3 regions of the Fictibacillus halophilus genome follow, and region 1 is predicted to be linked to each of the others. Evidence: riboswitches for the same ligand, from Rfam matches in the RefSeq annotation. Region 1 holds a riboswitch; each other region holds the start of a gene.
The links. Region 1 has a riboswitch for cyclic di-GMP ahead of I5J82_RS04235 (GGDEF domain-containing protein). Riboswitches for the same ligand answer to the same signal wherever they lie in the genome.

Region 1 (10,906 bases):
GCTACGCTTCTTTGTTGAAGCGAGTCATTCATCTGTTTTAACGCAGCATGAAAAAGCTGTCCGATATCGGGCGCTTCAAGCTTGTACATTTGCCGTTCTTTTAGCTTTAGCCCATACGACATGAACTGAGAAAATGGACATGACTGAAAAAGCTCCATCCTCGAGATGCTCGTTAAAATCTTATCGCCATAAAGATCTCTTGATACCGATGAATTGAGAGGTGCTTCTCGATTAAAATAGAAGAGAGAAGAAAGAGCTCGCTTCGCATAGAAATCATACTCTTTGTCTTCAATCACCCAATTGTATACATCCCACCAAACAGAAGAAATCGGATAACCCTTTTTCCATTCTCTGAGTTGCGCACTTAAAAAAGAGATACTTTTTATTGGATGCTGCACGAAATCCATATCATTTTGTGCAGTGGGTTCGTTTTGATATAGTTCTTCCTTTAAATCTGGGAAAAGGTCATGCAATCGCTGTATGACCATAGAAGGCTGCATCGTTTTCCCTTCCTCGTCTGCTAGGGCATACGACACAAACAGATGGTCACTAGCATTCGTTAATGCCAGATAGATCATAAACTGCTCATCAAGCAGCTTTCTGCGTGCAGTCGGTGCAAGCACCACACCGTTTCGATCAAGAGCTTCTCTTTCATCTTCTGAAAGCAATCCATCATCTTTTGGTTTTAACGGAATGATTCCATCATTTACGCCGAGAACAAAATTTACTTTTACATCCGTAAAACGAGACCTTTCCATTGTTCCTACTAAAACCTGATCTAGTGAAGGAGGAACAAGAGCAAACTTAAGGCTCTCGAGCCCTGTTTCAAGCATCTGCATCCACGTTTCTTTCGAAAGTTCTTCCTCACCAGTCAACTCTACCATCTCATCGAGAAGACCTAACACCGCATTCCAAACTTGACCATGTTCAGATGCCGCTCGTAGTTTGCCTGCTGATTCCGCATGAATTCTCAAGCGTTCAAGTTTCATCGGTACATTTAGATCTTCAAGATACTGATAAAGACTTTTGCAATATTGAATGATACTTTTGCTGTTTGACAGGTTTTTAGATAAACGACTCAATGGGGATACAATCATATCCCGCATATCGTTGATCAGCTGTTCTTTTTCATCATCACGGGTGGTCTTTCCAAAATCTTCTGCTTCGAACCCTCTGAATCTTTTATATTTCCAAGGTTTTGAATCTGTCCACCTTCTGCCTTGAATACCAAGTGCTAATACATAGTTTTCAAGTTCATCCATACAACGTCTCATCTCAGAAGTCGTTTTTCTTATCTCGTCCAGCGGATAGAGCATATCTGTTTTAACGGCTCGAAAAACAGCTTCATAGCGCCAATTCTTTAAAACAATATCTAATGACGAACGTATAAGCTCAATCAGTGGATGGTGAAGCATAGATTTTTTTTGATCTAGAAAAACAGGTATCTCATAATCTGTAAATACCGTTTCAATTAGTGTTTGATAACTACCTGTATTTCGTACTGTTACAGCGATATCACGATATCTATAACCTTGATCGCGAACGAGTTCTGCAATTTTCCTTGCTGCTCCCTCCACTTCTGATCGAACATTTACAGCTGCAGCTACTTGTACCCCTTCATGTTTGGTAGACGGTATAGCCGGTCTTCGATCATACTGCTCTTCAATATGAGCGATTGCCCTTGAATTAAACTTTGGTTTCTCATGAAGATAAATCGGTTCTTCCACAAATACACCGAGTTCTTTTGCCTGCGCTGTTAATGACTGAACAGTCTTTTTTGTCATATAAAACAAATCTAGCTCATGAGGCTCTGACTCCGAAGTAAAAGTTTCATCGGTCGTAAGGGCAATGGTTACTTTTTTGGCGTGAGCCAGTAATCCCGCCGTAACTTCTAGTTCTTGTGGAGTAAAAGAATGAAATCCATCTATGTAAATTTCACTTTCCTTAATGCTCTCGGATAAGGGAAGCTTTGCTTGAAGCAAACGTAAATAATCTTCTGAATCAACATACTTCCCAATCAGCGCCTCATCCAAGGCACTTGAAATGACACTCAGATCGGATAATTTATCCTGAAGCACTTTTTTATTATTTTCTTTTTGACCAAGCGAAAGCAGTGTTTCAGCATTCCACGAAAGATCTTCTGCACTAACACAATATCGTTTAAGCTCTGTGGTCATTAACTCAAGCAATTCGTAAAAACCACTTTGTTCAGAGGCTTTTCGAAAGATTTTAAGATCTTCTTTTTTTTGTTCGACGATTTTTCGCAGCATCATTCTTATTCCGGTAGAAGTGATATGCATTCTTGTCAAACCACCGGTCTCACCAAGAATACGCCAAGCAAGCCTTGAGAAACTAAATACTTGCGTACGCATCATTCCGGATAGATTAGGTGTTGATGCTAGCTTATACTCTGATTGAAAAGTCATCTGATCTGGTACAAGATAGATGATCGGATTTCCTGAAGGACGGTCTGTAAGTTCTCTTTGAATCTCCTTAAATACAGAGTGGGACTTTCCGCTGCCGGATCGTCCCAAAATAAATTGCAAACTCATTATGTTCATCCCCTGTTCCGCACTTGAATTCTAACTCTATTATCTCATAATCTACTAGGACATCAAAGGCTCCCACCTTTAAAAAGAATCACTTTCTCCTGGTAGTTATAGGATAGTTCTGTAAACGTATCAAACCGGTTTAATGCAAAAAACAAGATTACACGATAACGAGGAATCGCCCTAAACGAAATCAACTACTTTTTAAAATAGACAGCTAGCTTTACAAAACAAAAAAGGAAAACCGCTACAACGTTAGCTGATTTTCCTCCACTCTGACAGTATCCAGTTTACATGTATTTCTCCCTGCTGCCTTTGCTTCGTATAGCAGCATATCAGCTCTTTGGATAATCTGCGAAGGTTTTTCACCTTCTACATAATTCGCAATGCCATAACTAAGTGTAACAGGCAACGCCTTTTCATCTGACGTGTACGGAAAGTTTTCTAAATGACAATTGATTGTTTCTACTGTATTTTTCACTTCTGCTAAGCATGTCGTATGGAGAATCCAGGCAAACTCTTCTCCTCCATATCGATAAGTTTCTCCTTCTTTTAGAGAAATGAAGCGTTTAAATGTAGCTCCAACAAGCTTAAGCACTTCATCACCGATTAAATGACCATGCTGATCGTTAAACCATTTAAAACGATCAATATCACATAACACAAGTGTAAAAGGCTTATTCTGTTTTGTCTTTTCCAAGACGTCTTCTTGAAATTTTCGATGATTCAGCAAACCTGTTAAATAGTCTTGTTCCGATTGAAGCTGATACATAGTCTTCTCAAAATAATATTGTCTTTCTTTAGAAGCAATCACACCTCCGTAAAAAGCAATTAACCATAAGAAGATACTTTTCATCAAAAATTCAAAGGAAGAAAGTGTGTTCATATATCCGCTATCTCTTATGAAAAAGTAGCAGAGGATGGCAAAACTCGCTGTTCCTACTATGAAGGCACCCCTTAACCTCCAATACAGAGCGGCATGAATAACGATTAAATAACCTACAGAAACAAACGGGCTGTCAGCTCCACCTGAAAGCTGCATCAACCAGGCGTAAGCGAGACAATCAAAAACAATGCCACCCCTGGTAAAGACACGGTAGTACAAAGACGTCTCAGGCAATCTATGCAATACGATTTGTGTGGATGTCATATATATGATCCCTATTATAAAGAGAATCGGAAAAGTATCCGTTTCATATTTGAGCACGCTTGAAATAGGTTGATAATAAAAAACAGGTATACAAAGTACTAAAAAGAACCACCGTAATAAAGACGATATGGTTTCAGAACGGTGTTCGGTAATCGTAAATGAATCTTTCATGCAGTCATCTTCCTTTGCATTATACGATCTGCGAAAAAACATTGCAGAAAGGCCCTTATTTCACATTGATTAAATGAGTGATTTATTTTCACTCCTAGCTCTTTTGTTCGTGTACATCCGCTCATCAGCCAGCTGTAGATAATAATCGATATTCTCGCAAGCATCTGCAAGTAGTTCTATTGCACCGTATGCTAATGAGATGGAATCATTCCAAACGATAAGTTGACTCTCTAGCTTTTCAATTAAGATGTACGCTTCATTTTCAGTGATTCCTGGTAATAGAAAAACAAATTCATCTCCACCAAATCTAAATCCAGAGAACAATTTTAACCGCTTGGAAAGTTCTGCGATCTGCTGAAGAATTTCATCACCTGCGTGATGTCCTAGCTCATCATTGATTAATTTAAAATTATTAATATCGAACATGACAAGTGTAAGAGGAAGTTTTAGTTTGTGCGCTTTTGTGAGCTCTTTTTCTAAACAATCATAAAAGTAACGGCGATTATACAGATTTGTTAGTGGATCGCGAATGCTAATCTCTTTAAGATCTTTAAATTGTTGAGAGGAGAAACCGCTTAGAAATCCTGTTACAGCTCTGTGAGAAATCCGATTCCAACGATCTAACATGAACAGTTGTATCACTAACGGCTCGTTTATCGTTGCTTTTTTTACTTCAAATAAAACAGATTCACTAATACTCGTTGTAAAACACGCTAATGCTTGATGAGGAATTCGTTGATGTCTTAAAAAATGAATACCTGAACGAAATGCTTTTTGTTCTCCATGTTTTAAAAAAGACTCAAATCGTTCTTCTTCTAAAAAGACAGCATGCACGATTCCGCGTAAAAATTTCTCTAGTATCTTTTCATATTGCTCAACAAAACCGTTTAAAAACGTATGAAAGTCTTCATTATTTCTTAGATGCTCTTTGTGTGTATGTATCATAGCTGGAATAGACTTCATAAATCCTGGCAACAAGTTTTTTTTGAGTGCGCGTAAGTCTAGTTGGAAGTTTTCCATTCTACAACCCCTCAAATTCCTCAAAAATTACATACAAAAAGCCATCACCTAATAAAGGGAATGGCTTCTATTTATGTTTTAGATACTTTAAACCTCTATGACCGCTTGATTATTAAAGTGTGATAAGTCCTTCTAACTACACACTTTAAAATTAAAGCTTCATAGAAACGCTTGTGTCTAAACATGAGTCCGTTTCCCTTTGGCAACCGGCTGCCATTGCATGTTCACCATACTTTAGGCCCATAGCTTTGCGTCCCAGCTTTTCAACTGGTTTGCCCTTAATAACAAAGGTTTCTATTGATTTATAGTTATTATATCCTACTTAGGTAATTTGTGCCAACGATTTTAATGATTCATTAGACCTATTATTTATGACCTTTACTTTTGGATATTTTTAACTTTCTGTAGTACCTATACCCTATCCTTACTCCGTTCAAAACAAAATACGGAATCTTTATGGGAAAGTGATAAAGAGTTTTCTTGTAAATGGTGAAATAAGCCCTTCGTAAATCCTTCCATTTTCTGCAAGTTTCATATCGACTAAAATCAGAAACATCCACAATAATTCCTCTATTATTGGATATCATCACATTTTTCCCATGCACATCATTAGGAAACAATCCCTTGTCTCTCGCATGCCTTACTGCTTCGTCAATGTCATAAATCACATTTTCATGGATCTTTACTCCTTTATGCACGCAGTCGTAAAGAGTCATTCCTTCAATACGTTTTAAGATTAAAAACCGTTGTTCCGAATAATAGCAAACAGAAAATCCTGGGTGTGTGCCTAGTCGATCATAAACCTTTTTTTCCTCTAATAATTCGTGCTCATCCCTGCCATAAATCTTAACTACATAATCTGGATGATCGGGATGTGAAAAAACCGCTGCATAATTCCCACAGCCTAGCATCTGCCAAGGGTGTGGAGTATTAACGGGACATACCGGATCAAAAGGGCTCTGACTTTCAATCATAATCTCCTTGTTCAATTTTCTGGCTAGCTGGATAAAGTGTTCCATAACGTTCCTCAATTCAAATTCTAATCCTATTATCATTATCTTATGTTCCTGCAATACGTTCATTGTATACAGTTGTTATAAAAAATGAAACTTGCACGCTTTATCCATTATTCTATGGTCACTTGTAGATAATAAAGCATAAGAGTTTCTGCTTTATTTTTTAGATGGATGTTTGGAAACCTCATAATCTCACGGTAACCCCTAATAAAGATTTCATATTCTGTAATATCTTCCTCACGCCGTGCATCCATTACTTTAATTCTTCGTTTTCTCAATTCGATTCTTACATCAAATAGATCCTTGCTGATTTGATTCATAATTTGCTCTACTAATGCAACGTATGGCTGTCTCAATTTAAATGGAGAGCCGTTAATAATCTGCAGATCTCGATTAAACACTGTAAGTAAAATCGGATACATCACAAATTTTTCAATAAGCGAACGCTCTTCTTCGCTTCCATATTGCACGACAATCCCTCCAATCTCAAGAAGACAAAAAACGTGAATGTACGGATAATATGTTTCTTATGTGAAAACTTCGAATCTGCTTTCTGGCTGAACAGTATCCTTTAATGGTTTGACCGTCAAAAGAGTATGGAATTACAACCCGATGTGAAATATCACCTTTTTGTGAGAGGTAGATCATTTCTATTCCAACTCGTTCTTCTATGCATCTCATTAATAAGTTAGTCATGAAGCAACCTCCTTTTTTATATTATATGCGAACAAACGTTCTTTTTATACTAGAAAAAAATACCTGCCTTAATAAAAAGGCAAGTATTTTTATTTTATTTATTCTTTTGAGGTCGTATCCCCATCGCTTCAAGCTCCTGATACAAGTTTCCAGCAATAGAAAATCCGTCGAAACTGATTCCTAGCGATACGACTGTTTGTGCGAGCTCAGGTCTCATCCCGCTCAAGGTTACATTAACACCTAAAAGCTTAAGAGAATTGATAACTTTAAATAAATTATGAGCTACCATCGTATCAATCACTGCTACACCAGATAGATCGATAAATAGATGTTCGATTTGTAATTCCATGCATTTTTGAAGGGACGTTTCCATAATCAACTTTGACCGATGCGTATCAATCGTACCTACGAGTGGAAGAACTGCAACTGCTCTTGTCAATCTTACAACAGGTACAGAGAGCTCTTCAATCGCTTCTCGAGCCAATCCAAGTACACGATTATTATTTTCAACGTATGCGACACTAAAAGCATGTACCGTTTCATCCAATAATGGGTCGATGATCGATGCAGCTTTCAGAACTGTTTCAACGGTGAATTTCTCGTTGTTCATTTCGTTACGAATGAAATTCCATAGTACCATTCTATAGTACCTAGTACTGCTTAAGGCTTTATCTAATGGAACTTCGTGTTGAACAGCAAGCTCACCATTCTTTCTTCCCCAGCTAATAAATTGCTCTTCAGATGTTCTCATGTCTTCATAAAGAGCTTGTCCAAAGAATGAAAATAGTTCTCCCCGTAATTTCAGCACAAACTCCGTAAGATCTGCTGGTTGCTCACCACGTGATAAGCGCACCTCATCAATTTTCTTTGATAGATCATATTTATGTTCAATGATCTTTTTCCCTAATTCCCTCAATTGTTGCTCCATGTTCTACTGTTTCCCCCTATGTACACAGAAAATATGGCATACCTCCTCCTTGTTTACCATTAATTTGTATACTTAAAACCTATTCTCACAAAAATTGGTCTTTTCACCGCCTGCCCCGAGGCAAGCGAGCAACCTGGAATAGAATCCAACTACTTTCAAGGCTGTTTTCGCTATTATTCTTAAGAATAATCGATATGAACAGCAAATCCTGCAGCTTTAGCTTTTCGAGAAAGATTTTCGGCATTTTTTCTTGATGTAAATGCTCCTATCTGCACCTTATAGAGCCTTCCTTCTGCAGTAACAAGTTCTTTAAACTCGTTCTGATTAACAACAAACTTTTTCAACTCATACTTAACATCTTCAATGAAAAACGGAAATGTCTTACCGTATTGGTGAAAACAGTTTAAAGGATCCGTTCTACGTTTGGGATCTAACTGAAAGTGGCCTTTTATGTCCCGAGCGGGGTCCCAATGGTACATCTCACATAAATAAGCAAAAAACCATACGTAACGGCTATAAGCTTTGTTAAAATCAATCGACGGTCCATAGCACAGCTCTACTCCAATTCCCCATTCATTGGCATCCGATACGTTAGAGCGAACGTGCCATGCTTTTTCATGTAATGGAATAATCAATAATATCTGTTTATCATCTATGAAAACATGTGCTGAAGCGTCTAGCTGTCTGCTGTTGAAATAATCATAATTCTGCTGAGCAGTTGAGTTAGGGTTACCGGTATCGTGAGCAACCGCATAACGTGGTACACGATTACCGCCTGGGCGTTGCTTCCATTCCTTCTTAATAAGTTGAGTTATAATCTGATACTTTTCTTTCATCTCAACACCTCCCATTTATTTAAATTAGAAGTGTTTGTTAAAACAAGAAAAGAGCCATTACGGCTCTTTTTTTACAATCCACCTGGTTGTGATTGAGTTGTGATCGCCCAAACCCAGTAAGCTGTTCCTATCAAAAATCCAATGCCTAAAAGCACAAAAAATAATGTTGAATTTTTCATAATCCGTTTCTCCCTAAACCTTTTACTTTCTTTCTTATTAAATATAAATTATCATATACTAGTAGAAGAAGAAACAAAAAGCAAGGGTGTTAAAATGGAAAATAGAGAACAAACCCCATTAAGAAACGATTTAGAACGCGAATTGGAAATGAGCCTACGTAGACTTTTTCGTACGTTAAGAAAAGGTCTAAACGAAGTGTACTCTGATTATATTCCTAGCAATGAGTTTGCTGTTCTTCAGACTTTATTTATTCAAAGTCCTTTAATGGCTTCCGAAATCGCTAACGAATTAAAAGTTTCCTCAAGCCATATTACTGCAGTTACTGATCGGCTTGTTGGCAAGAACTATATTCAGCGCGTACGATCGGATTCAGACCGTCGGATCGTCTATTTGGAAATTACTGAAGACGGTAAAGAAATCGCACGAAAAATGGACAGCATTAAAAATAATTACCTAGAAAAAAAGTTTGCTGCTTTAACAGACGAAGACATAAAGCGAATGATAGATTCTTCAACAAAACTGCTTGATTAATGAAGCAGTTTTCCTTTTCTAAAATAATTCACATTGTGAAATATTTATAACATGAATAGGAGGACGATGAATGGAACATCTAGAAATGCGGCGGAAAGTTATTATTATGCTTTCCATCATGTCTGCTATGCTTTTTGCAGCGTTAAACCAAACAATTGTTGGTACGTCCCTACCAAAGATCATTGCTGATCTTGGTGGAATTGAATACTACAGCTGGGTTTTTACGATTTTCATGCTCACTTCAAGTATCACAGCTATTTTAGTTGGAAAATTATCTGACATCTATGGAAGAAAACCATTTATCCTTTTAGGGATCGGCGTATTTACAGCAGGTTCACTTTTATGCGGTATATCTGGAAGCATTCTAGAACTCATCTTATATAGAGGTGTTCAAGGTTTTGGAGGCGGTATGATCATGTCAACAGCTTTCACAGCAGTTGGTGATCTATTTCCACCTCGCGAACGCGGCAGATGGCAAGGTATTATGAGCAGCGTTTTCGGTTTAGCAAGCGTGTTTGGCCCTACATTAGGAGGATACATCGTCGATCACTTTCATTGGCATTGGGTATTCTGGATCTTCCTTCCTTTTGGCCTTGTCGCTTTTGCTGCTATATACTTTTTATTTCCTTCTGTAAAAAGAAAGGAGAAAGAATCTATTGATTACACAGGTTCGTTGCTATTAACGTTAACAATGGTTCCTCTTCTCCTATCATTTACCTGGGCAGGAAATCAATATGATTGGGTTTCTGTAGAAATCATCGGACTTTTCATTGTAACGATCGTAGCTTTCTTTTTGTTTGTTGCAACGGAAAAGCGTGTATCAAGCCCTGTCCTACCACTTGATATGTTCAAAAATAAAGTGTTCACCGTTTCTAATATAATCGGATTCTTCTTAGGGGCTGGCATGTTTGGGTCTATCATGTATATGCCTTTCTTTATTCAAGGTGTAATGGGAACTTCCGCAACTAAATCCGGTTTCGTAATGATGCCCTTAACACTTGCTATGGTTGCAGGAAGCACAATGAGCGGGCAGATCATAACAAAGACAGGTAAGTACAAGAAATTGGCTATGCTTGGATTGTTCATCATGGTCAGTGGTATGACGAGCATGCATTTTATGGATACTCAAACGACTAATACGACAGCAATCCTTAATATGATTCTCGTTGGTTCTGGACTTGGAATCGCATTTCCGATCTTCACCTTAACTGTTCAGAACGCGATTGAGCATAAGTATTTGGGTGTTGCGACTTCATCTGTTCAGCTGTTCAGACAGCTTGGCGGAACGATTGGTGTTTCAATCATGGGAAGTGTAATGAACAACTCTCTAGCAGACCACTTTAACAAAGAGTCTCAAAAGTTAATCGCATCTTCTCCTAATTTTACATCTGAAATGGGCGAGCAGATTAAAGAGCTGGCGAACCCACAAGTGTTGCTGAACCAAGAAGCTGTTTTAGAAAAATTTAGCGCATTACCACCTGAATCCTTAAACGTCATTAAACAAGTGCTGGGTATTTTGCGCGAGTCACTGAGTCATGCTTTAAACGGTGTGTTTTTGACTGGTGCCATCGTGATTGGTACTGCATTCTTACTAACCTTCTTATTCTTGAAAGAAATTCCACTAAGAACTTCTAATGAAGAAAAGAATACTTCACATGAACAAGCTTCAGAACGGAAGCTTGGGTAACAATAGAGAAAGACGGCGGAATCGATAGAGAGCGATTTTGCCGTCTTTTTTTAAGCTATTTTCGTAAACTTTGTTGCTTTTGGTAGTGTTGATTTCCGTTCCAGGCTGCTCGCTTTCCACGGGGCAGGCGGTGAGCCACTTC
Region 2 (10,906 bases), 2.2 Mb from region 1:
TACTAAGATATCAAGAGATTTAAACTGACGTTTAATCTCAATTTTATGAATTATAGGTACTGCATAATGTTGTAGATTAAAGATCTCAGAAACAAAATGAACCGCTGCCTCGTGAAGCGCTTTATCTACTGAACGATAGATCTGTTTGCTCCAAGCTAACAACCAACACAAAAATGCATCTTGAGATAACTCGCTTGTCGCGAACTGAAATAGATTAGGCGTCTCAACAAGAGCCGCTTGGCTGTCACGTGCATCTTCAAGTAACATCTGGATGTCATGATTCCCTTTATAATCCTCCCAATATCCTCGCCTGAGTAAAGATTCTACATGCATTTGTGGCCAAAGAATTAAATTTCGAACATCTAATATGCGTGCTTGATCATTAGGATATAACAAAAGGAGCCGATTATCGCTTTGTTGGGCAATCACTCTAGGAAAGTCTTCTGTTCTCTTCACAAAACCACATTTGTTTTGACAAACATAGGCAGAATAAGCATCAATCACAAGACCGCCATCTCCTGTTTCTTGCAGGTTTTCCCAAGCATCCTCTATTAACTCTGCACTACATTTTGGACAACTTAATTTTGTATTCATAAAAAATCTCCTCCTTTGCTCTATAGACGTTTGAAAGTTTAATAATAAGCAAACAATATGTGGATTTAAACACAGATTTACTAGCGTTTTGAGCGCCCTTCAATCCCACAAGACTTTTAATGGAATAACAGATAACTTTCTACACCCGCTACTATCGCTATTTCACCAATGGTTAACCCAATTAGCCACTTCAACAAATAGACAATCCCTTATTAAAGCGGTCCCATTGCTATTCACTCTATAGTTAGTCACGTTTTCCATATTATCTTGACTAATAGCTTCAAATGTTTTGGTCTGGCCTGGCTCAATATTATTAACTACCCCATTTGCTGTCCCGACGATATTTCGATTTTGATTATAAAAGGTAACGATAAATGAATACGAATGTGATTTATTATCATGATTTGTAGTTTCTCCAGAAACGGTTGTCAGTCCATAATCGTTTTGGTAAACAATTTTATCAAATGAAATCTTTGATTCCGCATTAGTATTAGTAGGTGAAGGAATATCCATTAAGTTAGTACCGACTGTGCTTGGACTCATAATTGCAGAGGTGATTCCATAAGAATAGCAAGTGTAAGTCCAATTAGAATCGCACTTAATTTTAAAATAACACGAGAAAAGTTCTTTAAAATGCGATTAGGATATTCACCACCGCCGAATGCACAAACAAATAATAAAACAACATTAACTACGGGTATGGAAAGTAACAGCATGATGCCCATCCATTGATTTACAACTGCATTAAGACTATCTTTCCTCTTGTTTAAAATTAGTAGATTCCAAATCTTTATTCCCTCTTCATAAACGCTCTTCATTTCTATATTGTATATTTTACCAAATATGGTAGTATAAAAGTATGATTAAAATCCAGATAAAGGTAAACTTATTAAAAAATAAGGACGAAAAGCCACGGGTCTAAGGTCTTAAGTACTATGATAACCGGGTTGCCAAAGGTGAAATATTTTTTAAGAACCTACGGCTTTTTTAGTAGGTTTTTTATTATGTAGGGGGAGAAAGATGGGATTCTTAAAGGGATTGGGAAAAGTGGCTGGACAAGTGGCCGGCGGAGTAGTTGGTGGCACTGTAAAAATTATCGGGGAAGCCACAAATAATAAATTCATCCAAGAGATTGGTGATGGCGTTTATCATGCGTCTGTACAAGCTGGTGAATTAGCAGGACAAGCTGCCAGTGGTCTAGTAGATGTAGCTTCTGGGATTATACAACAAGACAATTCTAAGATCGATGATGGTTTTTCCGATATTGGAAAAGCAGTCGGGACTACAGCTAAGGGTGTGGGAAGAACAATCGTAACCGTTGCTGAAAATGGTGGGACTCTTGTAAAAGGAATTTTAGAGAATGATACCACCTTATTAAAAGATGGTGCTAAAGGGCTTGTAAAGACAGCTGCTGTTGTTACACTTGCCGTTGGTGTCGTTGATATGGTAGATGGTTCAGATGCAGTGGCAGCAAGTGAATTGCCAGAAACTCCAACTAATGATAGTGATGTTCAGCATGTTGATCCACACTGGAGAACGTTAGAAGATGGCAGACAGATTTGGGTTGATGGTGATGGAGATACGACAAATAACCTTTCAGCAGACGAAGGCGGAGGCTATTTCCGTTCAGGTTCTGAAACTACACTACCAAATCATGATGAATCTGTTGCTTCCACTTCTAATGTACATCACGTTGAACCGCATTGGAGAATATTAGAGAACGGCGAACAAATCTGGGTTGATGGGGACGGCGATACTTCTACTAACCTTACTGAAGAACAAGGCGGAGGATACTTCAGATCAAACCCTGATGGCATTCTTTCAAACAACTTAGACAAATAAAAGGGGCAACATATAACCATGGAATTTTTAGGATTTTTAATTTCAATTATCATTACGATCTATTTAGCGATTAATGCACCGAAATACAACAAGAATCCCTGGCTTTGGGCGATTCTAGGATTCTTCTTTGGCTTAATTACATTGGGGATTTTCCTTATCAAAACGGGGCGTAAAGGTTTAGGGTGGCTTTTAGTTATTATTTCCTCTATTTTCTATGTCTTTGTTCTTATAGGTATACTAACCCTATTTGCAGCCTTAATGGTTTCTCCTTATTGATTTGAACTCCTCAATTCATCTTGCATGAATTGGGGTTTTTTTTTTAAGGCACTTCATCTAGCAATTGAAGTCGTCACAACATTAATAAACGAATAATTTAAACCGATATAACAACGAAAAGTATAAATCGAGGTGAACATTCAAACTATGAAAAAAGCTCTTATCCCCTCTTTGCTCGTAACTATTGTCCTTATATTAGGTATGTCGCTTGCCTACTTTATGTATACACTTGAACAATCAAAGCAAGATAAAGGATCAACTCCTGAAGTAAAAACAGAAATTGTAACAAAAGAAGTAAAAGTGCCTGTTAAAGTTCCTGCAACGATTCCTGAAAAAAGCAGCTTGAAAAAGATTATTAAAAGTACACAAAATAAAGTCGTTCAGATTGAGACTTCCTCTGGATCACTAGGTTCAGGTTTCCTATATAACAAAAGAGGCGATATTGTGACAAACGCTCATGTGGTGGATTACGAAGTTGATGTGACAATCAGGACAAGTGATCAGCAAACTTATCAAGGGAAAGTGATTGGCAGAAGTGATGAGACGGATATTGCTCTTGTTCGTGTACCTGAATTGGCAAATAGCACTCCGCTAAAAATAAAACAAGAAAAAGCAGAGCTTGGTGATGACGTTGTTGCGATGGGAAGTCCACTTGGTCTGCAAAATACCGTTACGGTTGGAATTATTAGCGGTTTGGACCGCTCCTTTGAAGTAGATGCTTTTCAATATGATAACTTGTACCAGATCACAGCACCGATATCACCAGGAAATAGCGGCGGTCCAATCGTTAGTGGTGCAGATGGATCTGTGATAGGTATTAACTCTGTAAAACATACAACGGAACATATTGGCTTCAGCATACCGATTTATACCGTGCTATCTACTTTAAAAAGTTGGTCTAACCATCCTATGAATCTCTCAGACTACGAAGAAGAGTATGAGTATGAGGTACCAGAGTATGATGGAGATTTAGCTGAGGATTATGAGGATTATGAGGATTACAAAGAGTATGAAGAAGAAGAAGAAACATATGATGAGTATAAATCTTATACCGAACCTTATGAAGGTGAGACAGAATACTACGAATACATTCCTGATGATGCACTGACTGTTGTCTATCAATATTATGACTATGTGAACGCAGGTCAATATGAATTAGCTTACGACATGATCGGGGGAAACTGGAAATTATCTTCTCCATCATTAGAGGAGTTTGCAGCAGGCTATGCCCAAACTTCAAGCACAACGATTATTAATCCTTATGTTTACGATAAAGGAGATGGGACATTCCAAGTAGATTTAACATTGGAAGCTCAAGAATACGTGGATGATGTTGAACAAACCACACAATATGAGCTTAGTTATGTTGTAGGGATGGAAGATGACGTGCTTAAGTTGTTAAGTGGAGAGTCACGTTAAAAAGGAAAAGCCACACTCTATTTTTTATAGAGTGTGGTTTTTTAAGTGACACTTTCTATTGATTACTTCTACTCATTATTTATTAAGTTCATCCATGAACTTATTGAAATTCTCTATTCTCCTTCACCTCGCCAATATGAAAATTGTGCTTTACATTCAGCTTCTGCTCATCTGATAACTTACTCCAAATGTAAAATTCATAAATATGTTGCATATAGGGACTATGAATCCCCTTACCAGAAAGCAACTCATCCATCATTCTATTGCGAATATCCTGCTCAGATCTTGAAGATAAGTATAGTAAACAAAATCCTGCTTCTTCTAAATTACGTATATTAGCATATCCCTTTGAAAAAGGATTAAATAACTTGCTTTCTGTTCTTGACCTGTTTATCTAATCTTTGGTAACCTTCTATATCCCCTTTGAATACCACAATCTCATCATAAGATTTTCCTAAAATTCTAGAAAGTATTATAAGATCCTTTTTATCAGAAAGGGATTTGCCACAATAATAATTTGAGATTGTCTTTGAATCTCTTTTTTTAACTAAGAATTTAATTCCTCGACCAGTTGCTTTTATAGCAAATTATCTAACTCTGAAAAATCCTCAAATTGTTTATTTGACAATCTCTTATCTCCCATAATTGATTAAGATAACTGTATTATAGGTGCATCTTGTATGTAAAAGAAGTGGAAAAATTTTTTCTATAAAGTAGGGATTATTCAAAATAAACTAAGCACAATATACTTCATCTCAACAATATGTATGGCAATAGAGTGCAATTTATTAAATTACTTAATGGGTTATAATTCAAAGTAAAGTGAGAATCAAGTACTAATTTTTTTAAATTACTAAATAATTTAAGATATTTAAACATGGGGAGGCTCATGGTATACTCCATGTAGTAAAATTCATTTTATATGGAAAGAAGAGATTCTATTAATGAAGAAATCCCTAAAGATTCTAGCTATTCTTCTCGTCGGCTTAGCTGTCAGCATTGGAGGATATGCTTACTACTTATATGATTCTGCCAAAGACGCAGTTAACCAGATGCATGAAAAAGTAGAAACAGAAAAACCAAAGCCTATCGTTACAGGTGATCAGGGAGCACTGAAACCAATTTCTATCTTATTATTAGGTGTAGACGAACGCGAAGGAGATAGCGGACGTTCTGACACGATGATCGTCATTTGCGTCGACCCCAAAAATCAGAAGATGTTAATGTTTAGCATTCCTCGTGACACGCGCACCAAGATTGTAGGTAAAGATAGAGAAGATAAGATTAACCACGCATATGCGTTTGGTGGTACACAGATGGCTATGGATACCGTAGAGAACTTCCTAGACACATCCATTGACTATTATTTAAAAGTGAACATGGAATCGTTTCAAGATATCGTGGATGCGGTCGGTGGGGTTGAAGTTAATAATTCTCTTGCGTTTGAATATGATGGGTATTCATTCCCAGCTGGCACACAAGAACTAGATGGAAAGAAAGCCTTAGCATACTCACGCATGAGATACGAAGATCCTAAGGGAGATCTTGGCCGTAACGACCGTCAGCGTCAAGTCATTACTTCTATCATTGATAAAGGTGCACGTGTTTCTTCTATCACAAAATATGATAACATCCTCGATATTTTAGGAGAGAATGTAAAGACGAACATGACGTTCCAAGAAATGAAAGACATTCAGAAGAACTATAAAGGTGCACGTCATAACATCCAATCTACTGAAATTAAGAGCTCAGGTGAGATGATTGGTGGCACGTATTACGGTATTGTAGATTCTACTGAAAAAGAACGTGTACAGAACCTTTTAAAAGAATATTTGGAACAATAGGAAAATTGAACCAGGTCTTGTAAAGGCCTGGTTTTTTGCTATACTTTTTTAATGTAATATTATGATGAAAATTGTATATTATTAAATGGTTTGTGTGATAAATAGATATTTTCCTAGTAAAACAATATTTTTCGGAACATTTCGACAAAACATCCAAATTCACACCCATCACCAATTTTACAGGAATATGATACCATTAATATAGTAGGATATACCGAGGGGGAAACGTCTTTGTCTACAATTTCTGTATTAATGGTTGAGCCCTCTCAACGCCCATCCATCGTGTCTAAAAATGATCTAAAAACATTTGAGGAAATTGTAAACGGCCAGTTCGAAGGCATCGATCGCATGAAAGCTGAAGAAGTACGTGATGTGTTGAAAGAGAAGATGAAGAAGTGGAAGTAAGTAGGAGAACCAGTGGATATTAACTGGTTCTTTTTTTCTATACAAAACCCAGATAATCGTTGCGGTTCGTTGGTTTATGTATAAGATTAAATAGATAAAGCTGTTCCTTATTTAAGTAAAACTACTATCTTGGAGAAAAACCACCGCCTAACGTAACGGTTATCGGATAAAAACGGTTACAACAATTATGATTTTCGACCTCTATTTTAAAAACACTGCATTTGTTGTATTTTTGTAAGCTAAGGCAGTTCTCGCAATTTCTCCACCTGCTTCTCGATAAGTAGATTCCTTTTTTATCTCTTATGCCCTGTTCGATCCTTTTCCGTTGTGTTTCTATATTGGATTGATCTAACTTGGCTTGACTTTCTTTCTCTTGAAGAGCATGAACTTTCTTTTTAGGTTGGATCTGTTTCTTTTCTATTACACTAGGGTCAAAATATGTTTTAACTTTGGAACTTATATTAGAATACTTGCTTTTCTCTTGGATAACAGAGGATGAAGAAGAATTTTGTTGTGTGGTAGCTTTAGATGCTTTAGGTAATGTTTGTTTTTTAGTTTTTGTTTGCACTTTGGGGCTTTTATAAATATTAAACAATGCTGGATACAATTCTCCTATGAACTTAAACTTAAGCCCAGATTTATCACTTTGATAAATAAACAATAAATCTTCTTCATGCTTCAATAGTTGATTCATTGGGCTGCTGTAATCAAATCGAATTTCTAAAGTGTTATTTCTATTTTTAACACTAATGTTAGGAAGAGTTAATTTATTCTTTCTATCCAATAGTTCTAATAGTTGTTTAGATAGCTTAATGGATAGAGCATATCTAATATTATCCCTACTCTTTTTATGCAGACTCATACCCGATACTAATTTTTGTCTCCTCTTACTTACATCCTTTATCAATACTGTTAATTGAACACCAACTGAATTTTTTTTGAATAGAAAGTTTGTATTACATGATATGTTACCAGCCATTGTACTCTTCCCTCACAATTTAGATTCATACAATATTTAACAGGTTAATTTTACCACTGCATTCTACAAATTACATATTTTTTATTTCTAGTGAACTGTTAAAGAAGAGTTATTTGCTAATAAACGAGATTTGATGCTGTTTCTAAAATGGTAAATTATTGAATTTTAAAAGAATAAATGAAATAATGTAGTTTATTGTAGAAGTGTTTAACTGGAGGAAAGAAGGAATAACATTGAAAATAGACAGTTCTATCAAATATAGAAACTTACCTAGGCGATTTAAGGATCATCTTAACTTTATGAATAATATTAAATACGGTGTTTTCGGTTTTACATTTATTATGTTGGATTTCATGTCCATGCTATTTCTAATTGTGCCTTATCACCCACCTACTCTTTGGATTACCGTTCCACTTATTGCTGTGATCAATGTTTGGGCGATTACGATTCTACTTAGAAAAACGGAAAACCTACTATTTGAACCAATACTCTTCACAGCCTGTTTAGGAGCCGTAAGTTCGCTATGTGATTTTGTCATCGTTCAAAAATTCTTCTATCTTGTTTGTAAGTTTACATCTCCTCTTTTCTTCATTGTGTCTTTAATCGTTTTTATTTTATTTATTGCGCAACAAATACGCTATCAAATTAAAAAGTTCTCGTCTGTTTACAATGATTTTGGTGAAGAAAAACTCCACCCTAAAAGGGATTTTATTATAATTATTCTTTTTGGTATTGGCTATATGATTTTCGGGTACTTTGCCAGAAGAAATCCCGTACTATCAATCGGTATCCCTTTAACGATGTATTCGTACCTCACACTATTCAATGCATATTTGTCAGTAAAATTTTTTCACAAATATCTCTTTATGAAAACCAATATCACGTATGTGCCTTTACCTAAAAAGTTAAAAAAGCAGATGAAGAAAGGACGAAAGGTGAGTTTGTAAAGAAAAGAGGCAACAATTGTTGTTGGTTCTTTTTTTGTTGTCACACGCAGCAAGTGTTGCTCTTTGTTTATTAATAGATTCAGTATTAAGTCCCTTTCTAATTTCAGGGGTAATCCGTCTATTCATGATTTAGCCAGTTGTAGTGTGGTCTTGGGTTATAGTCAGCATGCTCCCTCCTCTTTTCGGCACTGAACATACCGCTGAGGGTGCCATAAAAGTATTGGGTGAAGCTCGTTTGGATCTTTCGTTTTTTGAAAAGGAAGACGGTTGTTTTGAACGCTTCAATGATGGTTGATGTCAGCTGCTCAATTGGTGTTCTGAAGTTAAATTTCTTGTAGGCGATGATCGCTTTGTGCCAAAAGGTGTAGATCTCGTCTGCTCGGTCAAAGTAGGGTTTCACTGATTGGATAAAGTCTGTTGGAACGTTACTTGGAACGAAGGTGTGGTCGAGTTCATGAAGTTGAGGATTATCGAATGTAGGTTGAGTAATAGTGGTAACGTTCTTTTCCTGACATATGTTTTGATTTTTGTTTTTTAGATTTGATGAAAAATTTTATAGATTCCGGATTCTTGATATTGACTTCTTCCTTACTCTGGGAAGGACTTTTAGGATCATTTGTGTTTCTGATGGTGTGTCAATTGGGTGAAAAACAAATATATTGTGAGCAAGTCCACCGCTTGCTCTGTATGTGTTGTGGACTTTTAGGCCACCTGTTGATTTTGCCTTTTTAAGCATTCTTGTAAAAGTTGCTCGTGACACTCCCCCTTGCTTTTTGGAGCACGCCGCGACGAGTGTAGCAATCTTGGCGTTAGCCACACCTGGCACGACAACACTGTACTGACTTAATACTTCAAACGCTATGTATTCCGATCTCGTGAATAGATCCGGGTGCTGCTGAAGGAACATGTCTTTATGTTGGTTGAATTCGTCTACGGTTTGAAATTTGCTCATCTTTTTAAATTGATAGATGTTTCCTGCTCTCATTTTTCTCTTCCTCCCATTCATTGATTCATCATATAAATGTATGGAGGAAGAGAAAAAGAGCCATTCTACAGAAAAAAAAACGACCCTAAAAAGAGCCGCTTTAAATCATTTTATCGAATGTTGATAGAAATTCTTTAAATTCGTATTTTTTAATTTGTGACGTATTCCACGTCTTTTCAAATTCTGTAAGTTTCTTTTTTATATAATCAAATGGTGCCGATCCTTTATATTCATTCTCAAGGTAAAGTGTACAGATATTGTTTCCCATATATACAATCTTTAAATGATGACCGTTTAAGTTGCACAAATAGATTCCGTTGCCTAGTCGGATCACTCAACAACCTCCTTTCTGATCGCTCGATTAAAGGTTCTATTAGGTAATTATCTTTTAAATCTCTGTAGCTAGGATTCCTACCTTCACACTATATGAAGAGAAATTGTTTAATATATGAGATACATGAGTTCTTAATAAAGAACTCTTGCAGAAAAAAAATCATCCTTACTTCTTCTGTTTCCATTTAATGAACTCAATCAATTCTTTATAGTTATGAATTTGATCTTTCTTCACACCTGCTTTCTTAAGTTCTAATACAAATTCGGTCCATTCGCTGCACTTTTTTTGATTCTCTTCTTCTTTATCACCAATGAGGAAATTAACTTCCACATTTAACACTTTTGAAATCCTTTCAAGCACAGCAATTGAAGGATTTTGATTAACATTACGTTCAATATTACTTAAATATGATTTTGATACATTTGAACGTTTTGCTAACTCAGAAAGAGTCATGCGTTGTGCTTTCCGACGCTCTGCTATGTTTTTTCCAATCATATTTTTACCTCTTTTTACTTATTGTCGTGCATTCTAAATGATCTGCACTGGTTCAGTCATTTATCGTATATTAGCGTATTTTTTTCTTGCTTAGTATAAGCACTACCTTTTCCCTTTTCGAATCTTTACATAAAAAAACCGCTTTACTCCCTTCATACAGGTGTAAAACGGTGGTTTTCATTTTAGTGGAGCATCCACTTTATTCACGATTTCTGTTAAATACTTAATTAAATCACCTTTTAAGTCTTCGCGTTGAAGAGCAAAGTCTATGGTTGTCTTAATAAATCCTAACTTTTCTCCTACATCGTACCGAGTACCTTCAAATTCATATGCAAATACATCTTGTAATTGATTCAATTCTGCAATTGCATCTGTTAGTTGAACCTCACCTCCAGCTCCTGGTGTTTGATTTTCAAGAATTTCAAAAATTTGAGGTGTTAAAATATAGCGTCCCATAATGGCTACATTTGAAGGGGATACATCTTGTTTAGGCTTTTCCACAAGATTAAGAACAGAATAAAGACGATTGCTTATTTGATTACCATCAATAATTCCGTATCTTGAAACCTCATTAAAGGGAACTTGCTGAACACCGATTATGGATGATTGACGTTCCTTAAATTGATTCATGAGCTGCATTAAGCAAGGAGTATCAGAAGTAACAATGTCATCTCCAAGCAAGACAGCAAAAGGTTCGTTGCCAATAAACTTCCTAGCACACCATATCGCATGACCTAGCCCTTGTGGTTCTTTTTGGCGAATATAATGTATATCCACAAGTTTCGA
Region 3 (10,906 bases), 1.9 Mb from region 1:
TGGCTTTTTTCGCAACAAGAGATAAAGACGAAGAAACAAGAATTTCTTCCTACTGCATCGGCGGCTGGTAAAGGCGATCATCTTAACATTCTCGTGTTAGGTAACGACGAATCATTTAAGAACAATCCCTCCAAACTCCACCTCGAAAAATCACTCGAACTTGCTAAATTGTCTTACACCTACATTGATTCTTTAGAACAAGTCACGGTTTCTCCCTATACGATCGTTGTTATTCTAGACGAAAAAATAGCAATAGCAGAAGAAAATAATATTCGGAATTTTGTTAATGATGGGGGAAGGCTATTCGTAGGACTACGTTTTTTTCATCCTGGCTTAAATGATGTAATGGGGATTGAACAGGTTAACGGGTATCATAAAGATGATTTGAACGGGATTACGTTTACTAAGTCATTTGCTCCTATATATCCTAATATTGAAGATAAAGAAGGTAAGATCCCGAATAATTCTCTTGATCTTACCCTACAGAAAGACAGTGAAGTTTATGTGGAAAGCCAAGGAACACCTATACTTTGGTACCATTCCTACGGAAAAGGTAAAGTAGCGTATTGGAATGGTACAATGCTTCAAGGAAAGGGATCGAGAGGTTTGTTGTTACAATCATTGTCACTACTGCCTCCAAGGTTTGTTTCTGGCAGACTTGAAATGAGTGTCTTTTTTATTGACGATTTCCCTTCTCCATTTCCTGACGGTGATCATGAAAATATTTCTCCTATCTTTGATCGGAGTGTGAGTTCTTTTTATAAGAACATCTGGTGGCCGGATATGAAGGATTTACAGAGAAAATACGATTTAAAATATACACATGCTTTCATCGGGACGTATCGAGCTGATCAGACGATGAACACCGAACAGTTAATTAAACAAAACCAAGCAAAATTCTTATTTTACGGCCGAGATGCAATACAAAATGGAGATGAGTTAAGTCTGCATGGATATAATCATCAATCTCTCGTGACTGAGAGCGAACCAATTGATGAAGAGTTTGAATACATCCCTTGGAAAGATCAGGAACAGATGGAGAACGCAACATCACAAGTCACGAAGATGCATGAGCACTTATTTCCTAATTATACGCTTAGAACCTATGTACCTCCTTCAAATGTTATTAATACAACTGGACTTAAAGCATTGAAGAGAAGTGCACCTTCTATTGATACAATCTCTTCTTTATATCTAGGCGGTACTGAACAAGGTTCCTACATTCAAGAATTTGGTTACGATGAGAACAACTCAGGTTATTTTCATCTACCTCGTGTATCCAGTGGATATGTTCCTGATAGGTATGAGCAATTTTCATATGCAGACGCGCTAGCTAATGCTGGAATCCTATCACACTTTATTCACCCAGACGATTTGTTGGATTCCTATCGAAATAAAGGGTACAAATGGCCATACTTAAATGTTGAACTGGATCGTCATCTGAAGAAGATTTATGAAACCTATCCTTTTTTAAAAGGGGTAACAGCACAAGAAGCAAAGCAGTTATACACGGGTTATAGCCAATCTAAAATGAAGGTGAACTACCGAGAGAACCATATTCTTCTTTATGGTGAAAATTTAGTGTCACCGAGTGTTTTTCTAATCCGACTCAATGACAATGAAACATTGGAAACCGGTGCTTTTGATGGGTACAACGTTGCAAACATAAAGGGGATTAGAGGACTATATACGATTGAAACTTATAAAGGTAAAACGGTAGTCCCTATTAAAAGAGGTGAGGTATAAGGTGAAAATAGCAATCGTTGCCGAGGGTAGTTACCCCTTTGTTAGTGGAGGGGTTTCTTCGTGGATACATACTCTTATTACTAAAATGCCTGAGTTTGATTTCACCATTATCTCTATTATGCCAAGTGGATCCCGAACGACGAAAGAAGACTGGAGATACGAACTTCCTGTTAACGCAAAGTCAGTTAAAGTCTATAAGTTGGAAGTAGAAGAACAACGACCGATATGTCCCCGTTTAACGGATGAAAACAGAGAAGATCTACTTTCCTTCTTTATGTCCAAAGATACTTCCGGAAAAGCTATGCGTTTCATAGGTGATACAAGTATCATGGGCAATCCATCTGGATTTTTTAGAAGTCATGAATTCTGGGAAATTGTTCAGACCTGTTATAAAGAAGAAAAACTACAAAGTTCTTTTATTGATTATTTCTGGATGATTCGCAATAAATATGAGCCAATTCTTCATCTTCTTCAAAGCGAATTTGAGGAATATGACCTTTTGCATACAGCATCTACTGGGTATGCGGGAGTTTTGGGAGCTTATCTTTCAGCAAAACAAGAAATTCCTCTACTTGTTACTGAACATGGGATCTACTCTCGAGAACGAGAAGAGGAAATTTTAAAGTCAGATTGGATACCTATGATTTATAAAAGCAGATGGATTCAATTTTTTTATTTTCTAAGTCAACTCGCGTACCATCGTGCCGAACAGTTAATTACGCTTTTCCATAAGAATGCAAAGATTCAAGAGCGTTTGGGAGCACCGAAATCTAAGCAGCTCGTTATTGCAAACGGGGTGACTCTATCTGATTACTCATTAAAAAGGAAGCATTTTTCGGATGAAAATCCGATGCAGTTAGGGGCCATTGTAAGAGTAGTCCCGATAAAAGATATCATAACCATGATTTACGCCGCCGATATGTTACGAAAACGGAATATTCCTTTTCACTTACATATATTTGGCCCCTTAGATGAGGATAAAGAATATGTTAGCGAATGCGAAAACTTATTAAACGAACTAGGTTTAAAGCAATGTATTACATTTACAGGTAAAGTCAATGTGCAATCGAAGTTAATGGAAATGGATGTATTATTGTTAACAAGCATTTCAGAAGGGCAGCCTTTAGCCATTTTAGAAGGTTTAGCGGCTGGTATTCCATTTGTTAGTACAAATGTTGGAGATTGTGAAGAACTGATAACAGGTGGTGCCATCGATTTATTCGGACCAGCAGGTTTCATTGTTCCTCCGGTAAATCCTAGAAAAGTGGCAGAAAGTATAGAAAAGTATGTAGAAGAACCATCACTAATCGAACTTCATGGCAGAAACGGTTTCAATCGAGTCAAGCATCGATATCAGCTCAGTGAAGTCATTGAGAGATATCGTTCTCTTTATAAGGAAGTAGGTCACGAAAAACAATGGCAGGAATAGGCTTTCAACTTCATAAGATGTTTCAAGAAGATTACTTTTCAAGTAGAGCAAAGGCATATGGATTTACTATCCTATTAACTTCAGGACCTTGGTTGATCACCATTGTGATCCTCACTCTTTTGCAATGGGGGATGCAGCATTACGATATAGATCGTCGTACAAGAGAATTGTTTGTCGTGTCCATCTCCTACACGTTTATTTTTTCACAAGTGATCTATTTTTCCCTTCAACTCTTAGTTACGAGGTATATAGCAGATCTGTTCTATTCGGGAAAAATTGAAGATGTGGCTTCAACAAGTATAGGGTTGGCAAAAGTGACATGTGGTTTAGCACTATTGTTATGGCTACCCTTTGCTATGCTAAGCCCTATACCATTTTGGTACGACTGGATTGTCTTAATATTGTTTCTGATCATGAACCTCATTTGGGTACTGTTTTTATACAGCACGGCAACAAAAGAATATATGAATATTGTGTATGCCTTTTTCTTCGGAGGATCCTTAACAATCGTTGGCTTTTGGGTGTTACCCATCGGAGAGTTTGTCCGTTCTCTTCCCGTTATTAAAGGAGCGGCTGTTATGCTATTTGTTTTTACATTGGGGATGCTCGTAACACTTCTTTGGCTTCTTTATCATCTACTAACCAGCTTTCCAGACCGACCTATAGGTAACCAATGGGGATTTATCAAATATACCTACAAATACCCTGACTTACTTTTCACAGGTATCTTTTATAGTTTGGGACTTTGGGTAAGTAACTGGATAATTTGGTTTGGTGAAGGATCTGTGATTGTTCAAGAGACTTTCCGTTATCACCCTGATTATGACACAGCTCTTTTTTGGTCGTTTTTAACCATCATCCCTACGATGATGACATTTGTAATCTCGATTGAAACAAGGTTCTATAAAAAATATTGGACGTTTTATGGATTTATAAATGAAGGCGGCAATTTAGCTCAAATACAAGAGAGTAAGAAAATAATGATCAGAGTACTAAAAGAAGAAGTGATTCGCCTTATCAGAACGCAAGGGTTATTTACACTGCTTGTCCTTCTATTACTGCCGAGGTTTGTTACGTGGTTCGAATGGAAAGCGGACTTCTTTGATTTAATGCCGATTACATTAGTAGCGGTCTTTTCAATCAGTCTTGTATTAACACTTTCCCTTCTGCATCTATATTTTGATGACCGAAGAGGAGCGTATGTAACAACTTTCATATTCTTTATCGTAACCTCTATACTTACTCTTATGTTGCTGCCGCTCGGGTTTGATTGGTACGGAGTAGGAGTAGCTGTGGGAGCTGCGTGTTCTTTTACATACGGAGGACTTCGACTAATATCATATGTAGCAGAAGCTGATTTTTATATCTTTACAAAAAGAGATCCAAAACACTATCAGAATTCTTTAGAAAAAATTATTTCTAATTTTTCTAAAAATTAGACGGATAGCTATTGTTTTCTGAATTCAAAACCTATAAGATGGAAATAATTAATTTAATACTGTGGTGATGGGCAAACTTGGTGAAAGCCAAGGACGCAAAGATATGGGTCTTCGATTCTAAAAATAGGATAAAGATTGCCAGTCCGCGAAACCAACCCATCCCTCGTATAAATCGGGGGAATTTTTATGAAAAAGTGGTTATTAATCATGGCAATTTTTACTTTGGGATTTTTATCATTATCTCCTAAACACAGTTTTGCTCAAGAGGGACAAAGTACTTTGCAACAGGTTAAAAATTACAAAATTTATTACTCGGCACCAACAGATCGTATACTAAAGAAGTTAAAAGAATATGATTTAGTTGTGATTGAACCACAGTTATACAGTAAAGAGCAAGTTCAATATCTGCAAGAAAACGGTACGATCGTTCTTGGTTATATTAGCGTTATGGAAACACCAACGTGGAACGAACTAAGGTCTGAGCTTCTAGCTGAGCATGACTATTTTAAAAGAAATGGTGCTAAAGTTCATTATGAGCAATGGGATTCTTATCTGATGGATATTGCAAGTAATCACTATCACCAAGTTCTCATAGATGAAATGGAAAGACAAGTTTCTTCTAAAGGAATGGACGGCGTTTTTTTTGATACCGTTGGAAACATTGACAACGAACATTTGGAACAAAACGCAGTCATATATAAAAACCAACTAGATGGACTTCTTGCTTTCTTAGATAAAAGCCATCAAAATTTCCCGAATCTCTTAATGGTACAAAACTGGGGGATGGAGACCATTCAGCATACGCATAAATACATGGATGGTTTCATGTGGGAAGGTTTTGATTATAGTGAAGTTTCAAAAGATGAGTGGGCTCAAGTTCAGATTGAGAAGCTTAAAAAAATTCAACAATTGGGTAAAACTCAAGTCTTGACGGTTTCTACGAAAACAGAACATAAAAGTAAAAATTATGCGAAGAAATTTAACTTTTTGCATTACCATGATAAGAAGTCTTATGATGTATTTTAATTGAACAGGAAGCAAGGGGACGGTTCCCCTTGCTTCCTGTTCTTGTTATAAAATCGAAAACCCTAGGCTAGGCCTAGGGTTCCAAAAAGCTTACAGCGTGGCATTTAAAAAACTCTTCCGGGCGCTAAAATAAATTTGGTTCGCCAACCAATATTCCAGCATCGGAGGAGTTTTCATTGTCTAAAGACATCAATAGTTTAGCATACAAGAATGTAAGTATCATATCGTATTCGCACCAAAGTATAGAAGACAGGTGATATACAAGACATAGGAGAAATTTTACGGACACTGTGTGAAAGAAAAGGTGTAGAAATCATTGAAGCTACAGCATGTCGAGATCATGTACATATGTTAGTGAGCATACCCCAAACTAAGTGTATCTGCGTTTGTAGGCTACTTAAAAGGAAAAAGTAGTTTAATGATATTTGATCGGCACGCTAACCTGAAGTATCGATACGGGAACCGAAAATTTTGGTGTACCGGTTTTTATGTAGATACAGTGGGAAGAAACAAAAAAGTGATAGAAGAATACATTCGTAATCAAATTCAAGATGATGTAGTCGCAGAACAAATAAGTATGATGGAATACATTGATCCATTAATAGATAAAGAGGTAAAGAAAAACAGAGGAGGTAACCAGGAGGTCTTTGAGATCGGGCCGGTAGAAGTAGTGCCGGGCGAACCCTTCCGAAGCAACAGCGTACAGCCTACCACAGTTACAAAGTTTCGGTGAAACTGACTCAGGTTGTTGAATCCCACTTCATAACTGATGTCCCAAAGAGAGCGGTTGGTGTTGGTAAGTAGTTCTTTACTTCGCGCAATCCTCGTTCGTATCACATATTGATGAGGAGAAAGATTGGTATAGCACTTAAAGCTTCTCATAAAGTTATTTTAATGCTATGCATAGAAGTGCATTTAGATTTATAACATAAATTAATCGTAAGGATGAAATGGATTTTTTGTAAATATGTAGGTAATTGTTAAAAAATGTTTAAATTTAACATATAATTGAAATATACTTGTGAAGTATTTTTGAAAGTTACACTTTTAAATAGAAGAGGAGGTATTTTAATGAAAAATTTATTTTTTGAGGAAGTTAAGTTAGAGAACTAAATTCTAATGGGGCTAGTTTCTGGGCAGGTGTAACGATAGGAGAAGGCAAAATTGCTGCAGGTGCTGGTGTAGGAGCTGAATTAACATGAGTCTAAAAAACTTATTGCACCTTATTATTATTTTATCTTTTGTTACTTTAGGTACAAATGTTGCTATAAGAGTACAGAGTTTAATAATTATCGTACCAGTGGCAATATTATTAGTGTTAATGGCTGGCTATTTAGTTAGTATAGCTTTAAAAAGAACTCAATAAAAAACTTAAATATGAAAGGAGTAAATATTAATGAAAAATTAGAGGTTAAAGAAGTTAAAATTAAATCTTTAAATGGCTTCTTGATTCCTACTACAATTGGAGTAGCAGGATGGTTATTAACCTAGGATAACAAGAAAGGTTACCTGAACATACCGGTTATCTGGAGAGAAGTGTTTAACATTCATAGAGGTCTAGAGCTAGGAATCGATTGTTACCATGATTCTATCCTTGTCATCTATAAGACACTCATAAGAGAATTTAAACAGATCACATCTCTAATAAAGGATATCTTACCATCCCTTACGAGTTAAGGCAGAAGAAATTCACCTATAAAATCTTTCAGATCAAAATCGAACAAAAAGATGAAAGAATCATATTGGCTCCTGAATAAACAGTAACTCGCTTTCTACAGGAACAAAATTCAAGAATAGAGTAAATGAACAGAGCTTGTTGTGAAGTACAACAAACTCTTTTTTTCTATCTAAAATCTCCTTACGAATAGTTTCAGGGTATTCCAGAACAAATCCATTCTTATCGACAATAACGGGTAACTCAAATGTGGCACTTCTATAATGGAAGGTTCTTTTATTTTCTTGATGATGTTTCAGTGTATACATCTGTTTTACCTTCTTTTGCCGAAAGGTCTTTAGCGGAGATGTAAACCATGTCGAACAGTTTAGGTTCATCTTCACAGATGAAGAGATCAGTGAACTTTGTGCGTATATCACTTTTGCAACCGCTTCTCAATATTTTGGTGCGCTCATGAAACTACAGGCATAGTGAACATGAAAAAAAGAACTCGAGTGGTGTCTCGAGTTCTTCAACTTTTCTCTATCGATTCTAGATTTTAAACTTACCGATCAATTGTTGAAGTTCATTTGCTACAACAGTCAGAGACACAGCGGCACCCTTTACTTCTTCCATCGAGGCAAGTTGTTCTTGTGATGCGGCTGCAATCTCAGTCGTGTTATTTGAAGTGATACTCGCAGCGTGTTCAATTCCGCTCACGGCGTCGTGAACATTCTCAAACCCTGAACTTAACTCTTCGGTGGTAGCGGCGATCTCTTGAATCTGAGATGACACTTGGTCGATATATCGTGTGATCTCTGAAATTTCGGTTGCTGCCGTCTGAGACATTTCGATACCAGATGTGACATCTGTTTTCACATGACTTATCGTTTCTACCGTGTGTGAAGTATCTGTAAAAATCTTCTCAACAACCTTTCGGATCTGATTCGCAGACTGATTGGACCTTTCTGCTAGAATTCTTACCTCATCTGCTACAACCGCAAACCCTCTACCGTGTTCTCCTGCTCGAGCAGCTTCGATTGCTGCGTTTAAGGCAAGTAGGTTTGTCTGTTCAGCGATCTCGTTGATCAGTGTGGTGATGGTGTTGATCTGTCCAATTTCTTTTTGGAGACTATCAAATCCCACTCTTGTTATCTCCACAGACTCTTGGATCGTAGTCATCTGATCCATAACATGGTTTACACATCTTTCTCCACTTTCAGCTTTATCTTTCATTGATACGGCGATATCAGCCACTTTTGAAGAGTTTTCTGTAATTGTTTGTATGGCTGTTAAAGACTCACTCACTGACTGAAGGCTGGTCGTTGACATAGACGATTGATCAGCCGCACTGGTCGCGATCGATTGCATGGAACTTGAGATGAGTTCGGAAGTGACTTTTGTCTCTTCAGCACTCGCAGAGAACTGTTCTGATGAGCTCGCTACCTGAAGAGAGGACTCCCTAACCTGACTAAAAAGTGTACGAAGTGTCGACATGAAACGATTAAACGATACACCGAGTTCACCAAACTCGTCTTTGTTCTTGATATTGATGATCTTCGTCAGATCTCCTTCACCCTCAGCTATTTCTTTCATCTGTTGATTGATGAGTTTCAACGGTCTTAATATAGAAAATAAAAGCATAACAGAAAGAATGATACCTATTATAGACGCTACAGCTGTTATGCTCAAAATCATGATTTCATTCACTTTAGCACTCTGTTGAATATCTTTCTTTAATAGTTCTATATCTTTATTTAATGAATCCACCATTTTGTTGACTGCAGGATCAAGAACTTCTTTTCTTATTCTACGCTCTTCACCAAAATGAAGATCTTTCGCTAGTTGTGGATTCTTTTGTAGAGTGGTTACCACTTTTCTGTTCGTTTCTTTATACAACAATAGAGCTTTAGAGATTCGATTTATCTTTTCTGATTCCTCTTTTGCCGGGTTGAGTGTATTTAAGTATTGAAAGTTTTTTTCAATTTCTTCAGCTTTTTTACTCATGCCTTCAGCAAATTCCGTATCGTTTGTAATCAACAATCCTCTTTCATCGTTTGAAATCCCAGCAAGACGGTACTGCACGTTCTTGATGGTTTTCTGTATCTCCATCATGTTTTTTAACTTGTTACTCTTGTCAGTAAAAGAATTTAAGACTACCGCTGAATAGATACCCACGGTACAGATAAAAAATACGAGCAAACTGATAATGATGGGAAGTTTCCATTTGATTTTCATGATTCAACATCCTTCTGTTTAAATTGATTCTGCATAGAATATATCGGCAGAGACGATTTAACTTTCACTGTGATTCAGTAGTGAGCAAGAAAGGTTAAGAATTCAAGAATCCATCCCGCTATGATGAAGTTTACATACAAAAAGGAGGGATCAAGGATGAGATTTCAAGAAGATGTAAAAAAAGCATTTGTAATAGTCGGGTACAGTTCGGTAGGAAAATGAGATGGTGAGTTGGTCTATCCAATACCAAGTTTATGGAAGCAGGCTCAATCATTTATTGGTCAAGAGGGGTTAGAGAATATAGTAGGGGTTTGCTTATCAACTAGAAGTAACCAATACTTCTACACCTGTGGGATCGAAATCGATAATGTGGACTTTCGTAAAGTGAAGTAAGTTATGATCCTCCATACGTTTCCAGAGAATAAGTATGTGGTGTTTACTTACAGAGGACAGGCTAAGAATATCCCCACTACCTACGGAGAGATCTGGAGGGTATTCGATAGGAACGGATATAGAATTAAAGCAGTCAACTTCTTCATAACATTTTTCCTTTATATGTAGGGTTGATAGAGGATTCTACCATTACTTGCTAGATAAAAATAACATAAACGTTTATGAGAATCTTCTCTCTTTCTGTGAGTGGTATATATATTGTTCGATAAGCGTAAAGTTGAAAATATTTTAAAGTGGCTTTTATTTTCTATAAATTTTCCTTCATCTCCGTCGATATAAAATCGCATGCACATTATAGTGGAAGAGGGAAAGATTATGAGTTCAGTAGAGCAACTCAAGTTAAGTGATATCAAGAAAAAGAACATCTTGTTATTTGTTACGTTTACGATCTCCATCCTTGCGGCGGCGGGGAAAACAATCGTTTACGAAGATTACAGTCGTACTGTCTTTTATGGGTCAGAGATTCTTGCGTTCGCGGCGCTATTTGTTTCAATCACCTTTATTTTTAAACGCTATCATCTGTTTCCTCTGTCGAGCATTCTGTTGATCTATGGGTTCAGCATGTCTTCGATCTTTATATTAGGAGCTACGGTAGAGATCATCCCAGTATTATTCGTCTTATTACTGGTCTCTGCTATGCATTTTAAACTCATCGTTTTCTTGATCGGGTTTTCACTAGGATTGACTTCACTCTTCATTACGAGAGCACTGACAGATCTAACAAAAGAAGATCAGCAGTTGATGGCTACTTCTATGATCGCGTTTGTATTGATGAGCATCATCCTATTTGTCATCATTCGTTTGGTTCACAGACAGTATGAGCAATTAGAAGGTTTTATGTTGGCTGCAGAAGAAGATGCGAAGAAACAACAGGTACAAAAAGATTTCTTGGAAATGAGCGTGAAAACTATCATCGGTAAC

Region 2: another riboswitch for cyclic di-GMP. It lies ahead of I5J82_RS15150 (hypothetical protein); the one in region 1 lies ahead of I5J82_RS04235 (GGDEF domain-containing protein).
Region 3: another riboswitch for cyclic di-GMP. It lies ahead of I5J82_RS14155 (glycoside hydrolase family 191 protein); the one in region 1 lies ahead of I5J82_RS04235 (GGDEF domain-containing protein).

Annotation. Positions count from the first base shown of each region.
Region 1 covers NZ_JAEACF010000001.1:782,059-792,964, reverse strand. The annotation lists gene addB (helicase-exonuclease AddAB subunit AddB) at 1-2,552, opposite strand, end outside; gene I5J82_RS04240 (GGDEF domain-containing protein) at 2,797-3,870, opposite strand; gene I5J82_RS04235 (GGDEF domain-containing protein) at 3,940-4,890, opposite strand; cyclic di-GMP riboswitch class I at 5,089-5,177, opposite strand; gene I5J82_RS04230 (serine/threonine protein kinase) at 5,256-5,909, opposite strand; gene I5J82_RS04225 (YhjD family protein) at 6,017-6,376, opposite strand; gene I5J82_RS04220 (hypothetical protein) at 6,393-6,602, opposite strand; gene I5J82_RS04215 (STAS domain-containing protein) at 6,697-7,530, opposite strand; gene I5J82_RS20485 (N-acetylmuramoyl-L-alanine amidase) at 7,710-8,366, opposite strand; gene I5J82_RS04205 (MarR family winged helix-turn-helix transcriptional regulator) at 8,640-9,077, shown strand; gene I5J82_RS04200 (MDR family MFS transporter) at 9,148-10,764, shown strand.
Region 2 covers NZ_JAEACF010000001.1:2,963,680-2,974,585, forward strand. The annotation lists gene I5J82_RS15135 (PD-(D/E)XK nuclease family protein) at 1-594, opposite strand, end outside; gene I5J82_RS15140 (FxLYD domain-containing protein) at 757-1,107, opposite strand; gene I5J82_RS15145 (hypothetical protein) at 1,134-1,310, opposite strand; cyclic di-GMP riboswitch class I at 1,464-1,549, shown strand; gene I5J82_RS15150 (hypothetical protein) at 1,615-2,436, shown strand; gene I5J82_RS15155 (hypothetical protein) at 2,455-2,712, shown strand; gene I5J82_RS15160 (S1C family serine protease) at 2,860-4,131, shown strand; gene I5J82_RS15165 (LCP family glycopolymer transferase) at 5,076-5,975, shown strand; gene I5J82_RS15170 (hypothetical protein) at 6,207-6,380, shown strand; gene I5J82_RS15175 (hypothetical protein) at 6,505-7,359, opposite strand; gene I5J82_RS15180 (hypothetical protein) at 7,659-8,306, shown strand; gene I5J82_RS15185 (hypothetical protein) at 8,860-9,291, opposite strand; gene I5J82_RS15190 (hypothetical protein) at 9,392-9,625, opposite strand; gene I5J82_RS15195 (helix-turn-helix domain-containing protein) at 9,791-10,120, opposite strand; gene galU (UTP--glucose-1-phosphate uridylyltransferase GalU) at 10,298-10,906, opposite strand, start outside.
Region 3 covers NZ_JAEACF010000001.1:2,715,402-2,726,307, reverse strand. The annotation lists gene I5J82_RS14170 (DUF2194 domain-containing protein) at 1-1,746, shown strand, start outside; gene pelF (GT4 family glycosyltransferase PelF) at 1,748-3,175, shown strand; gene pelG (exopolysaccharide Pel transporter PelG) at 3,163-4,614, shown strand; cyclic di-GMP riboswitch class I at 4,675-4,765, shown strand; gene I5J82_RS14155 (glycoside hydrolase family 191 protein) at 4,801-5,640, shown strand; partial or broken gene tnpA (IS200/IS605 family transposase) at 5,894-6,124, shown strand; gene I5J82_RS20680 (helix-turn-helix domain-containing protein) at 6,187-6,522, opposite strand; gene I5J82_RS14140 (hypothetical protein) at 6,839-7,006, shown strand; gene I5J82_RS14135 (putative glycolipid-binding domain-containing protein) at 7,378-7,692, opposite strand; partial or broken gene I5J82_RS20385 (carboxymuconolactone decarboxylase family protein) at 7,694-7,786, shown strand; gene I5J82_RS14130 (methyl-accepting chemotaxis protein) at 7,847-9,532, opposite strand; gene I5J82_RS20675 (GyrI-like domain-containing protein) at 9,929-10,093, shown strand; gene I5J82_RS14120 (methyl-accepting chemotaxis protein) at 10,301-10,906, shown strand, end outside.